DNA from 2 places in the Micromonospora rhizosphaerae genome. Region 1 is predicted to be linked to the other one. Evidence: riboswitches for the same ligand, from Rfam matches in the RefSeq annotation. Region 1 holds a riboswitch; the other holds the start of a gene.
What was found. Region 1 has a riboswitch for thiamine pyrophosphate ahead of GA0070624_RS30925 (ECF transporter S component). Riboswitches for the same ligand answer to the same signal wherever they lie in the genome.
Positions count from the first base shown of each region.

Region 2: it holds a riboswitch for thiamine pyrophosphate, as region 1 does, so the genes downstream of both, thiE (thiamine phosphate synthase) here and GA0070624_RS30925 (ECF transporter S component) in region 1, are expected to answer to the same signal.

Region 1 is NZ_FMHV01000002.1:6,581,454-6,588,517, reverse strand. It holds gene gndA (NADP-dependent phosphogluconate dehydrogenase) at 1-891, opposite strand, end outside; gene GA0070624_RS30945 (MTH1187 family thiamine-binding protein) at 998-1,294, opposite strand; gene GA0070624_RS30940 (hypothetical protein) at 1,550-1,798, shown strand; gene GA0070624_RS30935 (energy-coupling factor transporter transmembrane component T family protein) at 1,976-2,776, opposite strand; gene GA0070624_RS30930 (ABC transporter ATP-binding protein) at 2,829-4,244, opposite strand; gene GA0070624_RS30925 (ECF transporter S component) at 4,341-4,925, opposite strand; TPP riboswitch at 4,999-5,104, opposite strand; gene GA0070624_RS30920 (alpha/beta fold hydrolase) at 5,214-6,044, shown strand; gene GA0070624_RS30915 (AAC(3) family N-acetyltransferase) at 6,041-6,598, shown strand; gene GA0070624_RS30910 (sugar isomerase domain-containing protein) at 6,595-7,064, shown strand, end outside.
Region 2 is NZ_FMHV01000002.1:81,063-88,126, reverse strand. It holds gene truA (tRNA pseudouridine(38-40) synthase TruA) at 1-178, shown strand, start outside; gene GA0070624_RS35470 (hypothetical protein) at 213-971, opposite strand; gene GA0070624_RS00440 (class I SAM-dependent methyltransferase) at 1,513-2,118, shown strand; gene GA0070624_RS00435 (ABC-F family ATP-binding cassette domain-containing protein) at 2,160-3,839, shown strand; gene GA0070624_RS00430 (aldo/keto reductase) at 3,998-4,960, shown strand; TPP riboswitch at 5,297-5,405, shown strand; gene thiE (thiamine phosphate synthase) at 5,400-6,026, shown strand; gene thiO (glycine oxidase ThiO) at 6,020-7,064, shown strand, end outside.

The DNA.
Region 1 (7,064 bases):
GGCATGGCCGGAGAGGGACCGGGCAAAGGTCGCCTCGGCGATGCCGGTGATCGGGATGCCCAGGTCGAGGGCGTTCTGCACGGTCCAGCGCCCGGTGCCCTTCTGCTCGGCCTGGTCGAGCACGACGTCGACGAAGGGCCGGCCGGTCGCGGCGTCGGTGTGCGCCAGCACGTCCGCGGTGATCTCGATGAGGAAGGACTCCAGCTCGCCGCTGTTCCACTCGCGGAAGATCTCCGCGATCTCCGCCGGGCTCGCCGACATCCCGGCCCGCAGCAGGTCGTACGCCTCGGCGATGAGCTGCATGTCGGCGTACTCGATGCCGTTGTGCACCATCTTGACGAAGTGGCCGGCGCCGTCCGGGCCGATGTGCCGGCAGCAGGGGGTGCCGTCCACCTGCGCGGCGATCTTCTCGAACATCGGCCCGAGCCTCGCGTACGACTCGGCGGAGCCGCCGGGCATGATGCTCGGGCCGTGCAGCGCGCCCTCCTCGCCGCCGGAGACGCCGGTGCCGACGAAGTGCAGGCCGTGCCCGCGCAACGTCTCCTCCCGGCGCCGGGTGGCGGCGAAGTGCGCGTTGCCGCAGTCGACCACGATGTCGCCCGGCTCCAGCAAGGGCACCAGCTCGTTGACGACGGCGTCGGTGGGCGCGCCCGCCTTGACCATGACGATGATCGCCCGGGGCCGCTCCAGCGAGTCGACGAAGTCGCCGAGGGACTCGGACGGGACGAAGGTGCCCTCGCCGCCGTGCTCGGCGATGAGGCGGCGGGTGCGTTCCGGCGAACGGTTGTGCACCGCCACGGTGAAGCCGTTGCGGGCGAGGTTCCGGGCCAGGTTGCGACCCATCACCGCCAGCCCGGTCACGCCGACCTGCGCCGTCGCCCGCTGTGCCATGCGTACCGCCACCTCTCGTCGGCTGCCGTCCTGCGACCGTATCGCGCTCCACGGCGCTCCGGGCCCGGACATCGACGGCGGGTGAACGCGCGGTGGCGGCCGGTCCTCAGCCCTCGGCCAGGCGGGCCTCGATGTGGGCGACCTTCGCGGTCATCGCGTCGGTGACCCCGGGCCGGAGGTCGGCCTTGAGCACCAGGCTGACCCGGGGCGCCTGGGCGGCGACGGTGTCGACGGCCCGCTTCACCACCGCCATCACCTCGTCCCACTCACCCTCCACCGTGGTGAACATGGCGTCGGTCCGGTTCGGCAGCCCGGACTCCCGGACCACCCGGACGGCGTCGGCGACCAGATCGCCGACGGACTCACCCACGCCGAGCGGGGTGATCGAGAACGCGATCAGCATTCTTCCGATGGTGCCAGCAATTCGGCTGCGGGCCGGCGGTGCGGTCGGTTAGCGTGCTGGCATGCGTAACTGACGCCCACCTTGCCGAGCCGGTCCGCTTCCGTCGCGGGCCCGCGTGCTCCAGGGCGTCCGCATGCCACCGCCGCCTCAGTCGCGGCGCCCTTCGTGGTCGGGCCTCCCCGGAGCGGCACCTCATCCGTGCTTGTCCCACCGAGCCGCCGTGCGGCGGCCGGTCCTGGCCGAAGGAGGCAGCGTATGCCCGCCAAGCGCAGTCCGAAGAAGTCCCGCAAGCCCTCGTCGGGGCCGTCCCTGACCGACGTGACCCCGCCGGAGCTCGACACCCTCGCGGTGGCGCCGTCGGCGCCGGTCGCCCTGCCGGCGACCAAGCAGGCGGAAACCCCGCCCCCGCCGAAGGCCGGCCCGCCGCCCGGCCGCGACGCCCGCTTCGCCGGCCGCGGCCAGCGGGCGAGCCAGACCCGCCGGCACGCCTTCCGCCGCAGCTGACGGTTCGGGTGCAGTTGTTGTCGCTCCGGCGACGACAACTGCACCCGAAGACGGAGCGGGCTACGGTGCGGCGCGACCACCGGACGCCGGTGGGCCGGGTCGTGGTTCGTCGTCGCTCCCCCGCCCCTCACCCCCCGGGTTCAGGCGTGGGCCGCCGCAGTCCCGCCGCTCCGGTCGTCAGCCGATCAGCGGGCGGAAGGTGCCGAGCAGGATGCTGACCGTCAGCGCCGCGCCGGCCAGCACCGCGGCCCCGGCCATCAGCAGCCCGTCCGCCGGGGTGAAGCGCTGCCGCCGGGCGACGGTCCGCGGAGTGCCGGCGTCGAAGCCACGGGCGTCCATCGCCACGGCCAGCCGGGTGCCCCGGCGGATCGCCCCGACCAGCAGTGCGAACGCGGTCGAGACGAAGAGTCGCAGCTTGGCCACGGGGTTGCGGGCGGCGTCCACGCCCCGTGCCCGCCGGGCCATGCTGATCATCTGCCACTCCTGACCGAGCAGCGGCACCAGCCGGAACGCGGCCAGCGCGCCGATGGCGAACCGGGCCGGCGCCTTGGCGTTCTGGATCAGCGCGTCGGCCAGGTCGGTCGGATCGGTGGTGGCGAAGACGATCACGCCGGGCAGCGCCACCGCGAGCATCCGCAGCACCAGGCCCAGCGCGGTCAGCAGCACCCCGGACGTCACCAGCACCGGCCCGGCCTCGACCAGCACCCGGCCGGACCGGTCGGCGGCGAAGAGCACCAGGGTGACCAGGATGCCGGCGGCGCTGGCCAGCAGCGGCCAGGCCCGTCGGGCGAGCACCCGGTAGCGGATGCCGAACAGCGGCAGTACGGCCAGTTGGACGGCGATCGCGAGGGCCGGGGCCACCGGGTCCAGGGTGGCGATCAGGATGAAGGAGAAGACCAGCGCGGCGGCCAGCTTCGCCACCGGGTTGCGCCGGGCCAGCGGCGCGCCCGGCGCGGCCACCGGTTCGATGCTGATCACGGGCGCTCCAGGGTGACGGCCCGGTCGGTGCCGGGCGCGGCGACGATGCTGATCACGGGCGCTCCAGGGTGACCGTCCGGTCCGCGAGGGCGGCGACGAAGTCCGGGTCGTGGGTGATCGCGACGACGCCGTGCCCGGCGTCGCGCAGCTCGGCGAAGAGGTCGACCAGCTCCCGCCAGGTTTGCCGGTCCTGGCCGAAGGTGGGTTCGTCGCAGATCAGCAGGCGGGGCGCGGTGGCCAGGGCGGTCGCCACGCTCAGCCGCCGCGCCTCGCCGCCGGAGAGGGTGTACGGGTTGGCGCCGGCCAGCCGCGCCAGCCCGAGCCGCTCCAGCAGGCCGTCCACGATGCCCTTCACCGCCGCCTCCGGCTGGCCCGTCCGGCGTGGACCGAGCGCCAGCTCGTCGAAGACGGTGCCGGTGACGAACTGGTGTTCCGGGTCCTGGAAGACCGAGCCGATCCGGCCGGCCAGGGCGGGTGCCCGCCAGCGGTGCGGGGGAGTGCGGGCGTCGGCGCCGGCCAGCTCGGGTGCCGCGGTGACCCGGCCGGTGCCGGGCTTCAGCAACCCGCCGACCAGCAGGGCCAGGGTGGACTTGCCGGCGCCGTTGGGGCCGAGGACGGCGAGCGCCTCGCCGGCGCGTACCGCGAGATCGGTGGGGGTCAGCCTTGGCGGCAGGCCGAGCCGGTCGGCGGTGAGCAACAGGTCCCCGGCCGGCGCGGCGGCGTGCCGCGGCGGTACGGTCCGGCCCGGCACCCAGACCCCCGACTCGGCGAGGGCGTCGCCGTGCGCGGCGAAGACCGCCGCCGGCGGCCCGTCGACGCGGACCCCGCCGCCCGGTTCGAGGACGACCACCCGATCGACCAGCGGCAGCGCCTCGGCGACCCGATGCTCGACCAGGATCAGCGTGGTGTCGACGTCCACGGCGCCCGCGACGGCCTGCCGGACCAACGCCGCTCCGGCCGGGTCGAGGTTGGCGGTGGGTTCGTCGAGCAGCAGCAGCCCCGGGCGCAGCGCGAGCGCCCCGGCCAGGGCGAGGCGCTGCTGCTCGCCGCCGGAGAGCGCCGCGGTCGGCCGGTCGCGGTGGTACGGGAAGCCGACCCGGCGCAGCGCCTCGTCCACCCGCGGCCAGATCTCGTCGGCCGGCACCCCGCGGTTCTCCAGCCCGAACGCGACGTCGTCGCCGCAGCGGGCCATCACCAGCTGGGTCTCCGGGTCCTGGAAGACGATGCCGACCCGTTCCCGGGCCTTGCGCGGGTCGAGCCCGTCGATCTCGACGACGCCCTCCTGCTCGCCCGAGTCCTCCGGCAGCAGCCCGGCCAGCGCCGCCAGCAGCGTGCTCTTGCCCGCCCCGGACGGCCCCAGCAGCAGCACCCGCTCACCGGCCTCGACGCGCAGGTCCACCCCGCGCACCGCCCAGGCCTTCCGTCCGGCATGCCGCCACCCGAACCCGCGCAACTCCACCGCACTCACCGCTACACCCCCTTTCGTCCGGCGATCATGAAGTTGTTGTCGCGACACGCCGGGCCGGATGACAACAACTTCATGATCAACACGGAGCTGGGGCGGTCAGACGGCGGCGCGTTCGCGGCCGGCGGGGAAGCGGTCGAGGACGCCCGTGCCCGCCAGGGCGCGGGTGAGGGCGACGCTGCCCAGGCCGGCCACCACCAGCGAGCTGGCCGCGGTGATGAGGATGTAGGGGAGGCGGAAGCTGCCCCATGCGGTGCCCGGGTACCAGACGAAGACGTCGTAGATCGACGCGGCGAGGCCGGCCAGGGTGGCCGCCAGCAGCGCGACCGGCAGCCGGTAGTTGCGGTACCCGAAGAGCGCGAAGGCCAGCTCGCCCGCTGCCGCCTCCAGCGGGCCCTGCACCACGATGGTCCAGCCCCAGCTCGTGCCCAGCGCCACCGACACCAGGGCGGCGAGGGTGAGGGTGTAGAGGGCGGCGCCGGGCTTGCGGATGATCAGCGCGCCCAGCACGGCGGGCACCAGCCAGACGCCGTACAGGACGGCCCGGCCGGGCAGCGGGATCGCGTCCGCCGGCCCGTTCCACAGCAGGCCCCAGGCCCAGAAGATGACGCCGAACGCCACCCCGAGCACGGAGGCGATGACGATGTCGATGGTGCGCCACCGGTTGCCGGTTGGTTGAGTCATGGTTGCTCCCAGTCCAGTGAAAGGAACCAGGAGAAGACGCACGCCGCGCCCGGTGTCACCGGACGGCGGCGCGGCTGGAGGTCGACCGAACTCCCTGCGCTGGCATTACCCAGATCAGGTTCGAGGGTCTGCGGGCTGTGCCCGCACTCTCAGCGCTGCGCGCTCCCCTGTCGGATGTGAAGTTTTCGCGTCAAACGCTAGCACCGACCCCTGGTGCCCGCCTAGCGGGGCAGTTGCCCGGGATCGCCGGTCCGGCCGGGAAGCCTTCCCGTGGGTAGGCTGCCGATCATGCGGGTGGACGCGCGAGGTCTGACGTTCGAGGTACGCAGCGGCGGGCCGGACGACGGCGAACCCGTCCTGCTGCTGCACGGCTTCCCGCAGCACGGCGGGGAGTGGGACGACGTGGTGCCCGCGCTGCACGCCGCCGGGCTGCGCACGTACGCGCTGGACCAGCGGGGCTACTCGCCCGGAGCGCGTCCCGAGACGCTCGCGGACTACCGTCTTCCCGAACTCGTCGCCGATGCCGGGGCGGTGCTCGACGCGCTGGGCGTCGAGACGGCGCACCTGGTCGGCCACGACTGGGGCGCGGTCGTTGCGTGGGGCCTCGCCGCGGGGCATCCGGAGCGGGTCCGCACCCTCACCGCCGTCTCGGTGCCGCACCCGGCGGCCATGGCGCACGCGCTCGCCACCGACCGGCAGCAGCAGGCCCGGTCGTCGTACATCGGGCTGTTCCGCAAGCCGGGCAAGGCGGAGAAGTTGCTGCTCGCGTTCAATGCCGCCACGCTGCGCCGGATGCTCGGCGGGGTCGGCGACGCGGCGCGGGTAGCCCGCTACGCCGAACCGATGCGCGAGCCGGGGGCGCTCACCGCCGCCCTCAACTGGTACCGGGCGATGTCCCGGGCGGACCTGGCGGCGGTCGGGTCGGTGGTGGTGCCGAGCACGTTCGTGTGGAGCGACCGGGACATTGCGATCGGCCGGACCGCCGCCGAGGCGTGCGCGACCCACGTCAAGGGGGAGTACCGCTTCGTCGAACTCTCGGGCGTGACCCACTGGATCCCCGACGAGGCGCCCGGCCCGCTGGCCGAGGCGATCCTCGCCCGGGTGGGCAGGGCCGGGTGACCGCGGCCGCCGGGCCGGCCCGGCTGCACCCCCGCGCGTCGCTGGCCGCCCAGTTCCGGCAGCTCGGCGTACGCCCCGGCGGTGCCGTGCCGGTGCACGCGGCCATGCGCCCGCTGGGCTTCGTCTGCGGTGGCCCGCAGGCCGTCGTGCTCGCCGACCGGATCGTCGCCGACCACTCCCGGGCGGACATGCTCGGCGAGGTCTCCCCGCTGGCCCGGCTCTACGGCCTCGACGCCGACGTGCTGCTGCTCGGCGTCGACCACGGCTCCAACACCTCCCTGCACCTGGCCGAGTACCGGCAGCCGGCGCCGCCGCGGCAGCGGTGCGGCGCCGCCGTGCCGACCGCCGACGGCGGCGGCCGGGAGTGGGTGTGGTGGGACGACGTGGTCCTCGAGGAGGGCGACTTCGCCCGGCTCGGCGCGGACTTCGAGGCCACCGGCGCGGTCCGAATCGGACCGGTCGGCGACGGGACGGGCCGGTTGATGAGGCAGCGGGCGGCGGTCGACTTCGCGGTGGACTGGCTGGCCCGCAACCGACGGACGGAGGAAACATGACGGTGAGCGCCGAGGCGTACCTGGCGGTGGTGACCGAGACGATCGGCCGGGTCGCCACCGGCCAGCGGGAGGCCGTCGCTCGGGCCGCGGACCTGATCGCCGACGCGCTGCGCGCCGACGGGGTGATCCACGCGTTCGGCACCGGCCACTCCGAGGCGCTGGCGATGGAGATCGCCGGTCGGGCCGGCGGGCTGGTGCCCACCAACCGGATCGCGCTGCGCGACCTGGTGCTCTACGGCGGTGAGCCCGCCGACGTGCTCGGCCCGAAGCTGGAGCGCGATCCGGGCGTGGCGCACCGCCTCTACGAGCTGGCCCCGGTCCACCCGCAGGACGTCTTCGTGCTCGCCTCCAACTCCGGGGTGAACGGCGCCATGGTGGAATTCGCCGCCCTGGTCAAGGAGCGCGGGCACCGCCTCGTCGCGATCACCTCGGCCGAGCACTCCGGGCGGATGACCTCGCGCCACCC
Region 2 (7,064 bases), 6.5 Mb from region 1:
CCGACCGGTCCAATGGCCGGCGGGCCTGCTCACCCGGCGGGAGCGGTCCAGCGAGGTGACCGTGGCACCGGCGCACGGGCTGACCCTGGTGGCGGTGGGCTACCCGGACGACCCGGCCGAGTACGCCCGCCGGGCCGACCTGACCCGCCGGCTCCGGGTGCCGGTCGCCGAGGGCTGACGGCGACCCGGAATCCGGGACGGGTCAGGGGCGGCTACTGGCCGGCGTTACCGCCGGCGCCGCGGGTGCCCGGCTGGGTGCCGATGACGTCCGTCGGGCCGGCCGTCGGTTGGCTGGCCACGCCGACGGTCGCCCGCTGCTCCAGCACCCTGCGGTTGAGGTACAGCTCGATCATGTCGTGCAGGATGTCGCGCACCTTCTCGTCGTTGGCGTTGATCTGTGCCCCGTCGGACCGGGTCACCAGGCAGTAGGCGAGGTAGTGGCCGCGTACCTGCCAGCCGACCTGGGCGGCGGCCTTCGCCACGACCTCGGCGTCGGCACCGGTCGCCATGCCGACGAGGCGGCCCTGCCGCTCGTCGAGTATCTGCCGGATCCGGTCCCGCGCCCGCTGGGCGCTGGCGACGTCGGTCAGGTTGAACAGCCCGGCGGTCAGCAGGTGGTCGCCGTCGGGGGAGCGGAGGGTGGCCCGGACCACCTGGTTGCAGCCGAGGAGGACCAGCAGGTCGGCGATCTCACCGGTGGCGGCGACGGCACAGCTCCCGCTGGCGTGCGTGCTGAGCACCTGGTAGGCCGGCTGGCCGTCGGTGATCACCAGGTCCTTGCCGGGGAAGACCTCCTTGACGGTCAGCGCCAGTTGATCGGTGTCCCGGGAGTCGAGGTCTTGCCCGGCGGCCTGCTGTTGGGCCGTCGGCGCGCCGGCCTGCGAAGCGCTGGGCCGGTCCTGGAGCAGTGCGGCGGCGGCCAGCCCGCAGAGTGCGAGCAGCACCAGCACGGCGGCACCGCCGATCAGCACGTGCCAGGCCCGCCCGCCACGGGTCCGATCGTCGGGACCGGACGGGGGCAGGTCCGCCGGCGGCGTCGTGTCGTGAGCCTCGGCGGGGGGTGTCGGCTCGGGGACACCGGGTGCCGAGGTGCGCGCGCCGGCCGCAGACCCGGGCTGCGGCACCGGGGCGGTGGCCGGGGCCGGACTCGGGTCGACCGCCGGTGAGGTCGGTTCCGGACTCGGGTCAACCGGCGGTCGGGGCTGGCTTGGGGCCGGGCGGACCGGCGGTCGGGTGGCCCAGACCGGCGGGGGCAGCGACGGGGTGGGGAAGCGGGACGGCGAGGGACCCGCGGGCGCAGGCGCACCGGCGAGCACCGAACGGTCAGACCCAGGCTCCGGGTACTTCAGGAATGCGTCCTCATCGGACTCGTACCGATACACCATGTGTCCCACAGTAGGAGCGATTGTCCCTTTAGTGGGTAATACCGGAGAATTCCGGCGAGAACGGCCTGGGGCCCTGTCGGTCCTACCGTCGATCGCCCGCCGATCGGCCGGTGCGACAATGCGGGACGTGACCGGCGACCATTACTTCACCGCGGAACCCACGACCGCCGCCCACCCGCGCGAGGTCCAGTTCTCCGTCGCCGGACGCGACTTCACCCTCGCGTCGGCCAGCGGCGTCTTCTCGGCCGACCGCCTCGACCCCGGCACCACCGTGCTGCTGCGCAAGGCGGAACTGCCGGCGGCGGACACCACCGGTCCGCTGCTCGACCTGGGGTGCGGCTTCGGGCCGATCACCTGCGTGCTGGCCACCAGCGCGCCGCCGGCCACCGTCTGGGCGGTCGACGTCAACGAGCGCGCCCGGCAGCTCACCGCCATGAACGCCGAGCGGGTCGGCGCCGCCGACCGGGTCCGGGTCGTCGCCCCGGACGAGGTACCGACGGACGTCTCGTTCACCCAGCTCTGGTCCAACCCGCCGATCCGGATCGGCAAGGACGAGCTGCACGACCTGCTGCGCCGCTGGCTGCCCCGGCTCGCCCCGGACGGGGTCGCCTGGCTGGTCGTCGCCCGGCACCTCGGCGGCGACTCGCTGCACCGCTGGCTCGTCGAGCAGGGCTGGCAGGTCGACCGGCACGCCAGCCAGAAGGGCTACCGGGTGCTGCGGGTCACCCGGTAATTGAATGTCGCTCGCCCCTGCCGCTCCGGCAGGATGCCGACGTGGGATACGTGGACGTGGCGGCGGTCGGGCACATCCTGCCGGACGGCCGGGAGCTCTTCTCCGACGTGTCGTTCCGGGTCGGTGAGGGCGCCAAGGTCGCCCTGGTCGGGCCGAACGGCGCCGGCAAGACCACGCTGCTCCGGATGGTCGCCGGAGATCTGCCGGTGAAGGCCGGCGTCGTCTCCCGCTCCGGTGGTCTCGGCGTGATGCGGCAGTTCATCGGCATGATCGGGGACGACTCCACGCTCGCCGACCTCGCACTGTCGCTCGCCCCGCCGGCGCTGCGCGACGCCGGCCGCCGGCTCGCCGCAACCGAGGCGGCCATGCGCGAGGCCGAGGTGCGCGGCAAGTACAGCACCGCCGCCGGCAAGGCCCAGCTGGCGTACGCGGACGCGCTCGCGGCCTGGGGCGAGGGCGGCGGGTACGACGCCGAGGTGCTCTTCGACACCGTCGCCACCATCGTGCTCGACCTGCCCTGGGACGCCGCCCGGGACCGTCCGGTGCGGACACTGTCGGGCGGGCAGCAGAAGCGTTTCGCCCTCGAACTGCTGCTCCGCGGCACCGACGAGGTGCTGCTCCTCGACGAGCCGGACAACTTCCTCGACGTGCCCGGCAAGCGCTGGCTGGAGGCGCGGCTGCGCGAGTCCGGCAAGTCGGTGCTCTACGTCTCGCACGACCGGGAGCTGCTGGCGCAGACCGCCGACCGGGTGGTCGCGGTGGAGGGCGGCAGCGCCTGGGTGCACCCCGGCGGCTTCGCCAGCTGGCACGAGGCGCGGGTGGCCCGGCACGACCGCCTCGACGAGCTGCGCAAGCGCTGGGACGAGGAGCACGAGAAGCTGCGCGAGCTGATGCTGATGTACAAGCAGAAGGCCGCGTACAACTCGGGGATGGCCTCGCGGTACCAGGCCGCGCAGACCCGGTTGCGCAAGTTCGAGGAGGCCGGGCCGCCGCCCGTACCCCCGAAGGATCAGGACATCCGGATGCGCCTGACCGGCGGGCGGACCGGCAAGCGCGCGGTGATCGCCGAGCAGCTCGAGCTCGACGGTCTGACCTACCCCTTCGACCTGGAGATCTGGTACGGCGACCGGGTCGCCGTGCTCGGTGCGAACGGGACCGGCAAGTCGCACTTCCTGCGGCTGCTGGCGCGGGGCGGCAGCGATCCGGACCCGGCCAACACCCCGGTCGACGGCGCGGCCGGGCTGGCGCGGGTGGCCCACGACGGCGTGGTCCGACTCGGTGCCCGGGTGCGGCCCGGGCACTTCTCGCAGACCCACGACCGGCCCGAGCTGATGGCGAAGACCCTGGTCGATATCCTCTGGCGGGGCGACGAACACCGGGCCGGGATGGACCGGCACGCGGCGATGGCCGCGCTCGGCCGGTACGAGCTGGCCGGACAGGGCGACCAGCGGTTCGGCACCCTCTCCGGTGGCCAGCAGGCCCGGTTCCTCGTCCTGCTGCTGGAGCTGTCCGGGGCGACTCTGCTGCTGCTCGACGAGCCCACCGACAACCTCGACCTGGCTTCCGCCGAGGCGCTGGAGGCGGGGCTGGCCGCGTTCGAGGGGACGGTGATCGCGGTGACCCACGACCGATGGTTCACCCGCTCCTTCGACCGGTTCGTGCTGTTCCGCGGCGACGGTGAGGTGCTGGAGACCCCGGAGCCGGTCTGGAACGTGAAGTGATCACGACGGGTGGGGCGGCTCTGCAGTCTTCGTGGGGCGGTGCGGCGACCGGCGGTGGAACGGGCGCGCGGACGCTGTGGACCTGATGTCGTGGATGAATCACCCGCCCGATCCCGGGTCCTCCGCCGGTCGCACCCGTGAGTCGGCGCGGGCATAGGGTGGATCTCGTGACTGAGATGACCTACCGGCGGCTGGGCGACTCCGGGCTCGTGGTGTCCGTGGTCGGCGTCGGCTGCAACAACTTCGGCCGCAAGCTCGACCTCGACGGCACCCGGGCGGTGGTGGACGCGGCGCTCGACGTCGGGATCAACTTCTTCGACACCGCCGACATCTACGGCGAGCCGCAGGGCAGCTCCGAGGAGCTGCTCGGTCAGGCGCTCAAGGGGCTCCGGGACGACGTGGTGGTGGCCACCAAGTTCGGCATGGACATGCACGGCCTCAACGGGCCGGACTTCGGCGCCCGGGGCGCCCGCCGCTACATCGCCCGCGCCGTGGAGGCGTCGCTGCGCCGGCTCGGCACCGACCACATTGACCTGTACCAGATGCACGAGCCCGACCCGGGCACCCCGATCGATGAGACCCTCGCCGCGCTGGACGACCTGGTCCGCGCCGGGAAGGTGCGCTACCTCGGGAACTCCAACTTCGCCGGCTGGCAGATCGCCGACGCCGACTGGACCGCCTCGTCGCAGGGTCGGACCCGCTTCATCTCCGCGCAGAACCACTACAGCCTGCTGGAACGGTCGGTCGAGGCCGAGGTCATTCCCGCCTGCGAGCGGTTCGGCCTCGGCATGCTGCCGTTCTTCCCGCTCGCCAACGGCCTGCTCACCGGCAAGTACAAGCGCAAGGAGGCACCGCCCGCCGGCAGTCGGCTCTCCGGCGGCGGCCGGTACGCGCAGCGCCTGGCCGCCGCGGACTGGGACACCATCGAGGCGATCGAGGCGTACGCGGCCGGTCGGGCGCTCACCATGCTCCAGGTGGCCATCGGTGGGCTGGCCGCCCGGCCGGCGGTGACTTCGGTGATCGCCGGCGCCACCACGCCGGAGCAGGTGCGGGCGAACGCCGCCGCCGGCACCTGGCAGCCCAGCGACGAGGACCTCGAAGCCCTCGACGCCATCCTCTGACGCCGAAAGCTCCGCCCGCTGCCCCGGCACCGTGTTGACGGCGCCGGGGCAGCGGCGTATCGGCTGGCGGCGGTGCTCCCGCCGGCGCGCCATCGAGGTCAAACACCCCCGTCGCCGCGACAGCATCGCCCAGGTGAGCAACCCCTGCGCGACGGCGGCTGCTCCGGAACGGCAGAAACGACAACCGTCGAGGCGCGCGCGGGGCCGAGGGCATTCGGACAGCATGGCGTGAGGGGGCGGTCACTCGCTGCCCCGGTCATCGCGTTCGGACGGTCTGTGGGAAAAGCCGTTGCCCGCCCTTGGCGGATCCGGGCCGACGTCGTACGGTAGGCCCGCAAGTGACCCACGGGAGCCCGGTACACCGGGCTGAGAGGGGGGCTGGAAGCCCCCGACCGTCGAACCTGATCCGGGTAATGCCGGCGCAGGGAGGAGTGTTGCCGTGCCGTCCCTGGGACGACTGCATCTGATCACCGACACCCGGCCGGGGCGAGACCCGCTCGCCGTGCTGCGCGCCGCCCTCCCGGTGGCCCGCGCCGAACTGGTCGTCCAGGTCCGGGTGGAGGACGACGCCACCGACCGCCAGGCGTACGACCTGGCCCGACGGGTGGTCGCGCTCTGCGCGCCCTACCGGGCGACCTGCCTGGTCAACGACCGGCTGCACGTGGCGCTCGCGGTCGGCGCCGCCGGCGGCCACGTCGGCGCGGACGACCTGCCGGTCGGGGCGGCCCGTCGGGTGCTCGGCTCCACCGCCGTGCTCGGCGCCACCGCCCGGGAACCGCTCGCCGCCGCCGAGGCGGCCGCCGCCGGGGCCAGCTACCTGGGCGTCGGCCCGTGCCACGCCACCAGCACCAAGCGCGGGTTGCCGGCCCCGGTCGGCCCCGACGGGGTCCGCGCGGTCGCCGACTCCGTGGCCGTGCCGGTGATCGCGATCGGCGGGGTCACCGCCGCGTCGGTGCCGACGTTGCGCGCCGCCGGGGCGTACGGGGTGGCGGTGGTCGGGGCGCTCTCCGGCGCCGTCGATCCCGGGCGCGCGACGGCGGAGCTGCTCGGGGCGCTGACGTGCTGACCCGACCGGACGTCGCGGTGGTGGGGGCGGGACCGGTCGGGCTGGCGATCGCCTGGCGCTGCGCGGCGCGCGGACTGCGGGTGGTCGTGCACGATCCGGCCCCCGGTTCCGGTGCGTCGCACGTCGCCGCCGGGATGCTCTCGCCGGTCGCCGAGGCGTACTTCGGGGAGCACGAACTGACCGCGCTGCTCGCCGACTCCGCCGCCCGCTGGCCGGCGTTCGCCGCCGAGCTGGCCGAGGCCGCGGGCGTCGGGTTCGGACACCGCACCGAGGGCACGCTGGTGGTCGGGCTGACCGGGGACGATCTGGCCGAGGCGCGGCGGCTGTGGTCGTACCAGCGGGGTTTGGGACTGCCGATCACGCCGCTGCGCCCGTCGAAGCTGCGGGACCGCGAGCCGGCGCTGGCGCCGCGGGTGCGCGGCGGCGCGGTCGCGGCGGGCGACCACCAGGTCGACCCGCGGCGGCTCGTCGCCGCGCTGCGCGTTGCCGCCGAGCGGGCCGGCGCGACGCTGGTGCCCGACGCGGTGGCCCGGCTCTCCGATTTGGACGCCGGGGTCACCGTGGTGGCGGCCGGCTGCGGGGCCGCGGCGCTGACCGGGCTGCCGGTCCGGCCGGTGAAGGGGCAGGTGCTCCGGCTCCGCGCGCCCGGTCGCGGCGCGCCGGGCTTCCGGCACGTGATCCGGGGGTACGCCGACGGCGAGTCGGTCTACCTGGTGCCCCGGGACACCGGCGAGGTGGTGGTCGGGGCGACGGTCGAGGAGCGCGCGGACACCGAGGTGACCGCCGGGGCGGTGCTGCGGCTGCTCCGCGCCGCCGTCGACCTGGTCCCCGAGCTGGCCGAGTACGACCTGGTCGAGGCGTCCGCCGGGCTGCGCCCCGGTACGCCGGACAACGCGCCGATCCTCGGGCCGCTGCCCGGGCGCCCCGGCGTCCTCGCGGCCACCGGCCACCATCGGCACGGCATCGTGCTCACCCCGGTCACCGCCGACCTGATCGCCCAGCTGATCGTCACCGGCGAGGCGGACCCGCTCCTCGCCC